Regions from separate parts of the Chryseobacterium sp. 14P4.3.2 genome, predicted to be linked through region 2. Evidence: riboswitches for the same ligand, from Rfam matches in the RefSeq annotation. Region 2 holds a riboswitch; the other holds the start of a gene.
What was found. A riboswitch is a leader RNA that binds a small molecule or an ion and turns the genes downstream of it on or off. The one in region 2 is predicted to bind S-adenosylmethionine.
Positions count from the first base shown of each region.

Region 1 (7,014 bases), 170 kb from region 2:
AGAATATGATTAAGGATGGTGGCTCAAACTTCATTGAAGTAGGACCGGGAAAAACCCTGCAGGGATTGATCAAAAAAATTGACGGATCAGTAGAAGTTGCTTCTGCAATCTAATAAAAAAATATGAACGCGATATTTTCACCGGGCAAGCTTATGCTTACTTCAGAATATTTCGCAATCGACGGAGCTCTTGTCTTAGCGGTGCCAACCAAGCTGGGACAAGAGTTTTTTTTTGAAGAAAGAAACGATGAAAAATCCCTTATCTTCTGGGAAGCATATCATCAAAATACACTATGGTTAACGGCTGTCATCGATTACAAAGAATGGCAGATCCTGGAAACCAATATACCATCAAGCGCTGAATTTATTGTAAAGACATTAAAGAATGTTCAGCAGCTTTCTCACAGTAAATTCAAAAATAACTTTAGTTACCATTTAAGAACAAACCTGCAGTTTCCTGCAGACTACGGTTTTGGAAGCAGTTCTACTTTAATGAACAATCTTTCTGAGTGGGCAGATATTGATCCCTTCCACCTTAATACTATAAGCCTTGGAGGGAGTGGATATGATATTGCCGTTGCAAAAGAAAAATCAGCAGTGCTTTTCCGTAATAAACCTGAAATAAAATACGAGAAGATAGATTTTAACCCTTCCTTTAAAAATGAACTGATTTTTATTCATTTAAATCAGAAGCAGGATAGCAGAGAAGGAATTAACTTTTACAAGTCAAAAAAGAAGTCTCCGGAATTGATTGCTGAATTTTCAGATATCACAAAGAAAATTTTGTTATGCAATGAATTGGAAAGTTTTTCTGAATTAATTTTGATTCATGAGCGAAAAATTGCTGATTTTCTTGATATTTCCACAGTTAAAGAAAAGGTATTCTCTGATTGCCCGTCTTTTGTCAAAAGTTTGGGTGCATGGGGTGGCGATTTTGTAATGAGTGCCAAATTTGGGGGCTATAAAGACTATTTTTTGGAGAAAGGTTTTGCAACTATTTTTGAATGGAAAAATATAATTGATTTATAATCAATATTTTACAACCCTGTTTTTTTATTTGTCATTCTGACTTATATCAGTATATTTAAACCACCTTTAACAAATAATTAATATTATTTTTGTTGAAGTCAATAAAGAAATAGAAAATATAAGTAAAATGAAAAACACTAAAATCATCCAGGATTTAGAGAAATTAGGGATTAAAGGAAACTATGAAGTAGTGTATAACCCTTCTTACGAAGAATTGTACCAGGCTGAAGTTTCTCCTGAAAATCAAGGATTTGAGAAAGCTGAGCTTACAGAATCTGGCGCGGTATCAGTAAAAACAGGAATTTTCACAGGTCGTTCACCTAAAGACAGATATATTGTTCAGGATGATGTTACAAGAGATACAATTTTCTGGGATGGTAAAGTAAACTTACCTACCACAGCGGAAATTTTCGGGTCTTGTAAAGAACTAGTGCTGAATCAGCTTGCTGAAGCTAAGAAAATTTATGTTGTAGATGCTTTCTGTGGAACCAATGCAGATACAAGACTTAAAGTAAGATTTATTGTTGAAGTAGCATGGCAGGCACATTTTGTGACTAATATGTTTATTCGCCCTTCTCATTATGAGCTTGAAAACTTTGGTGAGCCGGATTTCACAGTAATCAACGGGTCTAAAACTATCAACCCGAACTGGGAAGCTCAGGGGTTGAATTCCGAAAACTTTATCATGTTTAACCTTACTGAAAAACTACAGATTATTGGTGGTACCTGGTATGGAGGCGAAATGAAGAAAGGAATGTTTGCAATGATGAACTATTACCTTCCGTTAAAAGGTATGGCCTCAATGCACTGCTCTGCAAACGTTGGAGAAAAAGGAGATGTAGCTTTATTCTTTGGTCTTTCCGGAACAGGAAAAACTACTTTATCTGCAGATCCTAAAAGATACCTTATCGGTGATGACGAACACGGATGGGATAATAACGGAGTATTCAACTATGAAGGAGGATGCTACGCTAAAGTAATTGATTTATCAGAAGAAAAAGAACCGGATATCTTCAGAGCCATCAAAAGAGATGCACTTCTTGAAAACGTTGTTGTTAACAATGGAGTAGCAGATTATACAGACGGTTCAATCACGGAAAATACAAGGGTTTCTTATCCTATTTATCATATCAATAAAATTGTACTGCCTTCTAAAGCAGGTCATGCTAAGAAGATTGTTTACCTTTCAGCAGATGCATTCGGAGTACTTCCTCCGGTTTCTATCCTTAATGAAGATCAGGCACAGTATCACTTCCTTTGTGGCTATACGTCTAAATTAGCGGGTACTGAAAGAGGGATTACTGAACCTCAGCCATCTTTCTCACCTGCATTTGGGGAAGCTTTCCTTACACTACACCCAACAATGTATTCTAAAACATTGATCGGTAAAATGCAGGAGCACGGAGCTAAAGCATATTTAGTAAATACAGGTTGGAACGGAACGGGTAAGAGAATTTCTCTGAAAGATACAAGAGCAATTATTGATGCAATCATTGATGGTTCTATTGATAATGCTCCTAAAACTCAGGTTCCGATTATGAATCTTGAAATTCCTACTGAACTTCCAAACGTTTCTGCAGGTATTTTAGATCCTAGAGATACTTATGAGACAGCTTCAGAGTGGGAAGAAAAAGCCAGAGATCTGGCTTCAAGATATATCAAGAACTTTGAGCAGTACTGTGATACTGAGGCAGGAAGAAAATTGATCGCTTCAGGACCTCAATTGCAGGAACAGACTACTTAATAAAATTCCTTATAATACATACAAAAGCCTCATCACTGATGAGGCTTTTTTAATATTTCTGGCAATGTTCAATCAGTTTGTTCTGGTCATCCAGTTTTTTTATTGTTGATTTGATTGATTCTTCACTCAGATTTTTGATGATGATAAAATGGCTGGCGGAGAAATAATAATCATTGTCCAGGATCTCATCTACATATTTCGGAGTGGTAAAAGTCAACCAATATTTTTCTTTATCTGTGAACTCTATGGTTACTTCTATCTCATCAGATTCAGCGTTGTCTATCTTGTCATCAATATGGATAGAAAGAATTTCAGGTTCTTTATTAAGACTAAAGTAGTATTTTGAATACCACTTCAATTTATTTTCATCATTAAAAACCCTAATATTCTCATCATTTATTTTCTGAATAACATAGGATTTTCTTTTTGTTAATTGATTAGAATAGACGCCGACAGAATTACAGAAAATTTCATCTTTTACTTTCATGGATTATTGTATTACTGATACATAAATATCTGAGTAGACTCTTGCTAAAATGAACTCTATAAATTATTGCAGACTTAATAAAGCCAGCCTGTACCCATCCATTCCAAATCCTGATAATACAGAATCTGTGCAGGCTGCCGTAACAGATTTCTGTCTGAATTCTTCTCTTTTGTAAATATTACTGATGTGAACTTCTACTTTACGCTTTTGAATATTCTTTAAACAATCTGCTATAGCATATGAATAATGAGTGAAAGCACCGGGATTGATAACAACCGCGTCAAAATCATCTTCCTGAAGCCTGTTGATAAGCTCGCCCTCAATATTGGATTGATAATATTTCAATTCATGAGAAGGAAATTCTGATTTTAGATTTTCCAAGTAGCTTTCCATAGAAACTGTTCCGTAGATTTCCGGTTCTCTGGTTCCTAAAAGATTAAGATTAGGTCCATTTATAATTAAAACTTTCATTCTATAAAATTAAAAAGTTTTTTCAATTAAAGATTAAAAATTTCTTATAAGCTTCATTTTTATTTCTTGAATTATTAATAATGATATTTATCATATTTATTAAAATCATAATTCGGTAAATGTTCTGTTTTAGTGAGTTTTATAAAATCTTATGTTAATTTTTGAAAAATTATCATGAAAATTTAATAAGTCTACTTGTTTTGTAGACTAAAAGTTTATAGCTTTGCAACCATATTTCGATCGGCTTATAAAGAAAGATGGAGGGAACTGACCCTGCGAAATCTTGACAACCTGCTATACGTAAGGTGTTACATTCAGCCTATAAAGGAAAAATAAGCATTTGGTTTATCGTATTTATCGATGCCCTTTGCTGTCTTTTCTGCAAGGGGTTGATTTTTAATATTTGATAAACAAAATTGATTATGATTAATAAAACTTTATTTAATTCTAAAATTTGGATACCGCCAGTAGCTGTATTTTTCTTAGGAATTGCAAGTGTAAGCGGGCAGACTTCCAGGTTGAAAAAAGATACGCTCCGTGAAAAGGAGATTGATGAAGTAGTGGTAGTAGCATACGGAAAGGCTAAAAGAAACAGCTATACAGGTTCAGTAGCAACTATTTCCAGTGATAAAATTAACAATAGACCTGTAACCAATATTACCAAAGCTCTGGAAGGACAGGTAGCGGGGGTTCAGGCAACAAGCGCTTCAGGGCAGCCAGGGGCTATTTCTACAATCAGAATCAGAGGAATTGGATCAATCAGTGCTTCCAGTGATCCACTTTATGTAGTGGATGGAATTCCTTTTGATGGAAACCTAAACTCTATAAGTCCAAGTGATATTGAATCCATAAGTGTTTTAAAAGATGCTACAGCAAGTGCTTTGTACGGATCCAGAGGAGCAAACGGAATCATTATCATTACTACGAAATCCGGGAAAAAAGGCGAAGCTAAAATTAACTTTAATATAAGCCAGGGGTTCTCCGGAAGAGCAGTAAAAGATTATGAGCAGGTGAATACGGATCAGTATTTTCAATTATACTGGGAAGCTTTGAGAAACGGATATCAATCCGGTAAAATATCTTCACAGCAGGCCGGCCAGATGGCAACTGATAATCTTGTTTCAACCCTTGGGATTAACCCTTACGGAGCAAGTTATCCGAAACCGGTAGGGATGGACGGGAAACTTTTGCCGGGAGCATCACCTCTATGGAATGATAACTGGAGAGATATCCTGCAAAGAGTAGCTTCCAGAAACCAGGTAGATCTGGATATTAGCGGTGGAAGTGAAAAAAGCAATTATTTCTTTTCCCTCGGATATCTGGATGATAAAGGAATGGCCATTGAATCAGGATTTAAAAGGTATAATACAAGATTAAAGATTAATTCTGAAGTGAAAAAATGGCTGAATGTTGGGGTGAACTTAAGTTACACAAACAGTGTTCAGCAGGCTCCTACCTCTTCAGATTCCAAGGCAAGTAATATTATCAATGCGGCACGGTTCATTCCTTCATTCTATCCTTATTATGAAAGAAATGCAGATGGGTCATATGTTGTAGATGCAGCGGGAAACAGAATTTATGATTTTGGAAAATACAGACCAACCAATGCTCTTCAGAATCAGAATGCTGCAGCAACTTTACCGTTGGATAAAAACGAAAATCAGGAAGATAATTTTTCTGGTAAAGGATTCCTTGATTTTACATTCTTACCTGAGCTAAAGTTCAAGACCAGTTTTTCTGTTGATCTGGTTAATTATAATGGACATTATTACTCAAACCCGCTTCTTGGACAGGGAGCTGAGATCGGAGGCTCGGTAACGAGAACCAATAGCAGAACACTTTCTTATACAACGAGTAATATTCTGACTTTTGATAAAAAATTTGGAAAACACCATGTGAATGCTTTGGCAGGACATGAGTTCTACAAATACGATTACCAGACCATATCCGGTACCAGAAGCCAGTTTTCTCTGCCTTACTATTATGAGCCGGATGCGGCTTCTTTATTGGGAAGTTTCAGTGGAAACAGTAATAAATTAAGTTTATTGAGTTTCCTTGGAAAAGTAGAGTATGACTATAACAATACCTATTTCCTATCTGCTTCCGGAAGGGCGGACAGTTCTTCGAGATTCTCGCCGGATAACAGATGGGGGAGGTTCTGGTCTGTTGGAGGTTCATGGAAGATCTCAAATGAAGAATTTATCAAAAACCTGAACACCTTCAATCAGTTGACATTACGTGCAAGTTACGGTGGTCAGGGGAATGATAAGTTACTGCGTCCGAATGGGCAGCCTCTGTATTATGCCTATCAGGAACTGTACAGGTTCATCAGCCTTGGAGGAGAACCGGGAACAACTCTGGAGAAAACATCTACAAAGAACGTGAAGTGGGAAACCAACCTTAATTTAAATGTAGGGTTAGAGTTTGCCGTTCTGAATAACAGAGTTAAAGGAAATATTGAATACTTCGAGCGAAAAAGCCAGGATCTGTTGTTTAATATGCCTGTTGCACCATCATTGGGGATCAGCGATTATCCGGCAAATATTGGGACAATTAAAAATTCCGGATTCGAGTTCTCGTTATTTACTACCCCGATCAGGAATGATAATTTCCAGTGGAATGTAGATATTAACCTAAGTACTTTAAATAATAAAGTGACCAAGTTACCGGCAGGATCTCTTGTTGTAGGAACTAAACTTTTACGCGAAGGTGGTTCTGTATATGATTTCTTTATTCCGGAATGGGCAGGAGTAGATCCTAGCAACGGAAAGCCTCTATGGAAAACGATTTCTACAGATGCTAACGGAAATTCTGTGGAAGGAACAACATCAGAGTATTCAAAAGCAACAAAAATAATACAGGGTTCTGCGCTGCCTAAGCTGACTGGGGGAATCAGTACTAGTATCACTTATAAGAATATTGATTTTTCAGGGTTACTGACATTTAAAATAGGAGGGAAGATTCTCGATACCGATTATACTTCAATCATGCATAACGGAGGTGCCGGAGGACGTGCATGGAGTGCAGAAATGCTGAACAGGTGGACACCGGAAAATCCTAATACAGATGTGCCGGGATTGAGCACAACAACGAATAACTGGACGTCAACATCTTCGAGATTCTTATACTCAGGAACGTATGCAAGACTTAAAAATGTAAGCTTAGGATATACGCTTCCTGGTGATTATTTTGAAAAAATAGGACTTAAAAAGTTCAGAATTTATATTCAGGCGGAAAATCTTCTGACTTTCTATAAACATAAAGGAATGGATCCTGAGCAGGCA
Region 1 covers NZ_JBYOKO010000001.1:577,591-584,604, forward strand. The annotation lists gene fabD (ACP S-malonyltransferase) at 1-113, shown strand, start outside; gene AC27VX_RS02610 (GYDIA family GHMP kinase) at 123-1,028, shown strand; gene pckA (phosphoenolpyruvate carboxykinase (ATP)) at 1,156-2,772, shown strand; gene AC27VX_RS02620 (hypothetical protein) at 2,822-3,259, opposite strand; gene AC27VX_RS02625 (type II 3-dehydroquinate dehydratase) at 3,323-3,730, opposite strand; SAM riboswitch class I at 3,973-4,069, shown strand; gene AC27VX_RS02630 (SusC/RagA family TonB-linked outer membrane protein) at 4,153-7,014, shown strand, end outside.
Region 1: linked by a shared signal. The riboswitch ahead of AC27VX_RS02630 (SusC/RagA family TonB-linked outer membrane protein) and the one ahead of AC27VX_RS03480 (alpha/beta fold hydrolase) in region 2 are both predicted to bind S-adenosylmethionine.

Region 2 (7,014 bases):
AAATCAAAACCAAAAAAATTCCCATTGCAATAAAACTAAGAATATAAATCCAATGCTTTTCAGCATTAAGAACAGCAACGAAGTATAAACTCACATAGATCAGCGGCAGTATAATAGCTTTGATCTGAATGTAGATATCCCTGTTCTCAGGAATTGCTTGTACCCTTTGGTTCACTTTCTTTCTGAGTTCATTAAACAATCGGGCATCATCTGAATCTTTTAAATAAATCGGCTTTTCCATCTGAATAGATTTTATGATTTATTTAAAGTTAATATTTATAATTCAGCGGACATTATTGATTTTAATTAAAAAAATCTATCAAATAACTAAAATTCCTTCAATTTTCTTGGTGGATAATTTTCTACCAAATCAGCAATCGCTTTTATATGTTCTGGTGTAGTACCACAACATCCTCCGATAATATTAATCAATCCTTTTTCTGTATATTCTTTAATCTGTCTTGCCATATCTTCCGGTGTTTCATCATACTTTCCAAAAGCATTTGGCAGACCTGCATTAGGATAAGCTGAAATATAGAATTCTGAGTTATGAGCCAATGTTTCGAGATAAGGAGTAAGCTGATCTGCTCCTAATGCACAGTTGAATCCTACACTTAGCAAATTCAGGTGGGATACAGAGATCAAAAATGCCTCAGCAGTCTGACCGCTCAAGGTTCTTCCTGATGCATCGGTAATCGTTCCGGACACCATAATGGGAATTTCAATACCTCTTTCTTCCTGCAATTCGTCAATGGCAAACAAAGCTGCCTTAGCATTCAGTGTGTCAAAAATGGTCTCTACCAAAAGAATATCTGATCCTCCATCCAGCAAAGCTTCACATTGTTGTCTATAAGCTACCCGCAATTCTTCAAAAGTGATGGCTCTATAGCCCGGATCATTCACATCAGGGCTTAAGCTTGCCGTTCTGTTGGTTGGACCGATAGATCCGGCAACAAATCTCGGTTTATCCGGATTTTTTGCAGTGTATTCATCACAAGCTTTTCTGGCAATTTTTGCGGACTCATAGTTCAGTTCATACACGAGATCCTCCATATGATAGTCTGCCATGGCAATTGTTGTTCCTGAAAACGTATTGGTCTCAATGATATCAGCTCCTGCTTCCAGATATTTTTTGTGAACTTCTTCTATTGCGTAAGGCTGTGTCAGAGAAAGCAGGTCATTGTTTCCTTTTACAGGATGTTCCCAGTCTTTGAAACGTTCTCCTCGGTAGTCTTCTTCTTCAAATTTATAACGCTGAAGCATTGTCCCCATTGCACCGTCGAGGATTAAAATTCTTTCCGTTAAAGCTTTATATAATGGTTCTGAATTTTTCATTTTTTATCTATTTTGGCTAAAGCCGTTGGATATTTTGATCATCAAAACGGGACAAAGCCCGTTTCTCCTGAATTAATCTAAAGCCTGTTTAAGGTCTGCAATGATATCATCCACATTTTCCAATCCTACTGAACAACGTACAAGTCCTGCTGTAATCCCTACTTCATTTCTTTCTTCATCTGAAAGTTTGGAATGGGTAGTGGACGCCGGGTGCGTAACGATCGTTCTTGTATCACCTAAATTGGCAGAAAGTGAACACATTTGTATCTTATCCAGAAAGTTTCTACCACCTTCTATTCCACCTTTGATTTCAAAGGCAACAATATTTCCTCCAAGCTTCATCTGCTTTTTGGCTACTTCATAACTTGGATGAGATTTCAGGAATGGATATTTTACAAGTTCTACATTCGGATGGCTCTCTAAAAACTCAGCTACCTTCAACGCATTTTCACAATGCTTTTCTACACGGATTGCCAACGTTTCCAAACTTTTTGATAATACCCAGGCATTAAAAGGAGATAATGCAGGTCCTGTATTTCTTGCAAATAGATAAATTTCCCTGATCAGGTCTTCTTTTCCTACTGCTATTCCTCCCAGAACTCTTCCTTGCCCGTCAATCAGCTTCGTTGCAGAATGTACCACAACATCTGCACCATATTTGATTGGCTGTTGAAGATAAGGTGTTGCAAAACAGTTATCTACAATAAAAATAAGATTATGTTTTTTCGCAATCTGTCCGAAAAACTCAAGATCCAGAATTTCAATAGCGGGATTGGTAGGAGTTTCAAGGTATAAAATTTTTGTATTCGGTTTAATATACTGTTCTACATTCTGTGCATCTTCTGCTTTGAAATAAGTGGTTTCAATATTCCATTTCGGGAAATACTTTGTGAATAAAGTATGAGTAGACCCGAAAACCGACTGGCAGCTTACAATATGATCTCCGGCATTTAATAATGCAGCAAATGTAGAATAAATTGCTGCCATTCCGGTTGCAAATGCATAACCAGCCTCTGCACCTTCCATTTTTGCAATTTTCTCTGTAAACTCTGTTACATTAGGATTGGAAAACCGGCTGTACAGGTTTTTAGATTTTTCTTCGGCAAAGCTGGCTCTCATATCTTCTGCATCCTGAAAGATAAAGCTGGATGTAAGATATAATGGTGTGGAGTGCTCATCAAACTGAGTTCTTTCTGTCTGCGTTCTTATTGCTGATGTTTCAAAATTTTCCATATAGTTTTAATTAATTGACCAATGCAGCAGTCTAACCATGAGATTCTTCGCTTTTGCTTAGAATGATCATCATTGGTAAACTGCTACATTATTATACTGTTGCCTTAATATTATTTCGTTTCACTTAGTCTTAAAATATCTCCAAAAACACCTCTTGCTGTTACCAGTGCTCCAGCTCCGGCTCCCATGATAACGATTGGGTTTTCACCGTAGCTTTCTGTATAAATTTCAAAGATGGAATCTGAACCTTTCAATTGTCCTAATGCTGAAGTTGCAGGAACAGAAATCAATTTTACATCCAATTCTCCTTTCTCTTTCTGAAGATCACCATGCAAATCACCTACATATCTCAATACATGACCCGGCTCCTGATTTTCTTTGATTTTTTGATATTCTTCGTCTAATTCTTCCAGCCTTGTAAGGAACTCTGATTTTGAAACTTCAAGTAAGCTTTCAGGAACAAGGTTCTGGATATTAATATCTGAGAATTCATTGATTAAGTCTAATTCTCTTGCCAGGATCAATAATTTTCTTGCCACATCATTTCCTGATAAATCTTCTCTTGGATCCGGTTCGGTATAGCCTTTTTCTAACGCTTCATTGATAATGGTTGAAAATTTATCGTTTCTCAAAGAAAAATTATTGAAAACATAGCTCAATGTTCCGGAGAAAACTCCTTTAATTCTTGTAATATTTTCTCCTGAAAGGTGTAATAATTTGATTGTATCAATTAATGGAAGACCTGCTCCTACATTGGTTTCATAGAGGTAACGTCTGTTCTTTTTATTCAAAGTATATCTCAACTTGCGGTATTCTTCGATAGGCAGTGTATTGAAAATTTTATTGGAAGAAACAAGGTCAAAGCCGTTTTCTGCCAGCGTATGGTAGTTTTTGACAAAATCTTTACTTGCTGTATTGTCAACAACGATCAGGTTTTCCAGTTGATTTTCGTTGGAGAAATTAATCAGCTCTTCAACTTTTGACGGATGTTCTGCTGTAAGCACCTCATCACTCCAGTTAGATTCAAATCCTTTTTTGTTGAATGCTATTTTTCTGGAGTTAGCTACAGCCACTACCTTAAGGTCTATATTTTTACGTCTTTTGATCTCATCAGAAGATTCTAATACCTGATTGATCAAAGTTTTCCCTACATTTCCATGGCCAATAATAGCCAAATGAACGGTTTTAGGCTTTTTGAAAATTTCAGATTCTATAATATTTTTAGTTTTTTCATCTTGTGAAGAGGTAACAACTATATTGACTCTGTTTTCCCCTGCTATCTGGTTTAACAGCAACGGAAAGACATTATTTCTGGCCAATTCTGCAAGAACTTTATTAAAATCTTCTGCGACGAAACCTATTACAGAAACATTGTTGATGCTATAAATCTGTGATACTTTTCCTGATTTTCTTTCTGATTCGAATTCGTCAATAAGACAAGCTACTGCTTTTTCCGCATCCACTTCCTGAACCAATATTGAGATTCCGTTTTCTATCGCTTGCTGGGAAATTACTCCTACACTGATACGCGCTAAAGTAAGCGCTTTAAAAATACGCCCGTCAATTCCGATTTCACCTAAGAAATCTTCTCCTTCAAATTTGATGATTGATCTGTTCTTTAAAAACTTTATTTCGTTAACCTTTTTCATTACTGTATAAAATGTTTTTTATGATATTATTTAATTGTTGATATTCCATTAGGAAGGCATCGTGCCCGTGTATTGATTGGATCTCATGATAAGAGACATTCTTATTTTTCTCTTTCAGCTTTTCAAAGCACATTCGGATTTCAGAGGCTGGAAAGAATAAGTCTGTATCTACGGAGATCATGTGCATTCGTGCTTCTATCTTCTCCAGAGCGGCTTCATTTGCGTTAATATTCATCAAAAGATGATTCATCAGCCAGTATGCTTTTAAACTAAATCTTTCGTTTAGCGCATTACCGTGATAAACCAGCCAGTCTTCGGATTCTAAGCGCTGTTTCTCCTGATTGTATTTATTTTGAAATCTATCATTGAGCGATTGTGGAGTTCTGTAGCATAACATGGCATGGATTCTTGCCTTTTGTAAAGGTTCATCTTTATCATTCAATAAAAATTTCTGAACCATACATTGGGCATGAAGCCAGTCGTGAGTTCTGTAATCACAAGCTATAGGGATAAAAATCTCTGCAAGTGCAGGTTGTTTTGCAAGCATTTCCCATGCAATACCTCCTCCCAGAGAGCCTCCAATAATGGCATATAAGTTTTTGATCTGTAAAGCTTCAAGACCTTTCAGAAATAGACCGGCTATATCTGAAGGGGTGAAATCTTCATAATCTTCAATTAAAAAGTTATCGTAACCGTTTCCGGGTATATTAAAACAAAGAACTGTGTATTTATTGGTATCAACGATCTGGTTTTCGCCTACCAACTGCTGCCACCAGCCTTTTTCACCTGAAACTGCAGAGTTTCCGGTAAGGGCATGATTGATCAGGATGATGGGAGCTGTAAACGGGTCTTTCCCGAAAAGCTGATAGCTTAACGAGATATGATATTCCTTTTTGGAATTCGTTTGATACGAAAGATTAATGTAGTTTAGTTCTGTTTTCAATTCTATTATTTTAATACAATTGAAAATGCCACAGGAAATGGCTGAAAAGAACTTCAGTAAGTTATCTGTCCAAAATTATTTGGTAGAACGTAGCACCTTCTTTGCTTGCACAAAGGGTTGCTAAGGTTTCATAGGGTCTAATCCCTCAACCTTTCTTGATAACATTTTCAATATTTGAATGAACGAATGGTGCAAAGGTAGCTATTTTCTTTTAATTTCAAAAAAAAAATAATTTAATATTTTTAAAAGCCTTTAAACACAAGTGTTTCAAAGCAATATTAATAATTATTCAGATAAAAGGAATTGGAATTATTTTTCAAAAAAACTAACTTCGTATGGAAAAATGATGATATATGACTGCCGAAAAGGAAAGATTACAAGATACCAAATGGAAAAACTGGGGACCTTATGTAAGCAACCGGCAATGGGGCAATGTACGTGAAGACTACAGTACCAACGGAAATGCATGGAACCATACCAATCACAATAATGCGGAGAGCTACGCTTACCGATGGGGCGAGGAAGGTATTGCAGGAATTTCTGATGTTAAACAGCTTTTCTGCTTTGCTTTTTCATTCTGGAATAAGAGGGACAAAATTGTAAAAGAACGCTTCTTTGGATTGAGCAATCCACAGGGGAATCATGGTGAAGATATTAAGGAGATTTTTTATTATCTGGATAACACTCCCACTCATAGCTATATGAAAATGGTGTACAAGTACCCTATCGGAGAGTTTCCTTATGATGATCTTGTTACAGAAAATGGAAGGCGTGGCAAGAAAGACCCGGAGTATGAGATTTTTGACACAGGAATTTTTGATAATGATGAGTATTTTGATATTTTTATTGAATACTGTAAAGCAGATCACAACGATATTCTGGCCAGAGTTACTATCTGCAACAGAAGCCAGCATGATGCACCCATTGTCGTAATACCGACCGCCTGGTTCAGAAATAACTGGAAATGGGGCTACAATACTTATAAGGGAGCACTGAATGCGGATTCTCATGACGGAAGCATTAATATTGGGCATGACAGTATTTCAATCAAAAAAATATACTCGAAAAATGGAAATGCACAAAGTGTATTTTGTGAGAATGAGACCAATACTTCAAAGCTTTATGGAGCTCCTTTGGCTGAAAATAGTTATTTCAAAGATGGAATCAATAATTTTCTTATTCATCAGACCAATACGGTAAATCCGGAAAAAAGAGGAAGTAAAGCTTCTTTTCTGATTGATGAAATGATTGAGGCAGGCCAGTCTAAAGTTTTTGAATTCAGATTATGTCCAGTCGAAACAAATGAACCTTTTGCTGGGTTTGATGAAATCTTCGAGATCAGAAAAACGGAAGCTGAAGATTTTTACACCGAGGTTCAGTATGATACTGTAAACGAAGATGAGAAGAATGTACAAAGACAGGCTTTTGCCGGACTTCTTTGGAATAAACAATTCTATCACTATAATGTCGGAAAGTGGCTGAAAGGGGATCCAAATTTTGAGGCTCCAAGGAATTTTAATGACTATGTAAGAAATACGGAATGGAATCATCTTCACAATAAGGATATTATTTCCATGCCTGACAAATGGGAATATCCCTGGTATGCTACGTGGGACCTGGCATTTCACTGTGTTCCTTTTTCTATCATTGATGCAGAGTTTGCCAAAGGGCAGCTTTTATTACTGACTAAAGAATGGTATATGCATCCTAACGGACAGCTGCCGGCGTATGAATGGAATATGAGTGATGTGAATCCTCCGGTACATGCATGGTCCTGCTTCCGTGTTTTTAAAATTGATGAAAAAAACAATGGTAAACCTGATTTATTATTCTTAGAGAAAGTTTTCCAGAAGC
Region 2 covers NZ_JBYOKO010000001.1:742,666-749,679, reverse strand. The annotation lists gene AC27VX_RS03500 (fatty acid desaturase family protein) at 1-241, opposite strand, end outside; gene AC27VX_RS03495 (homocysteine S-methyltransferase family protein) at 328-1,335, opposite strand; gene AC27VX_RS03490 (O-succinylhomoserine sulfhydrylase) at 1,408-2,568, opposite strand; gene AC27VX_RS03485 (ACT domain-containing protein) at 2,679-4,217, opposite strand; gene AC27VX_RS03480 (alpha/beta fold hydrolase) at 4,204-5,160, opposite strand; SAM riboswitch class I at 5,219-5,325, opposite strand; gene AC27VX_RS03475 (MGH1-like glycoside hydrolase domain-containing protein) at 5,514-7,014, shown strand, end outside.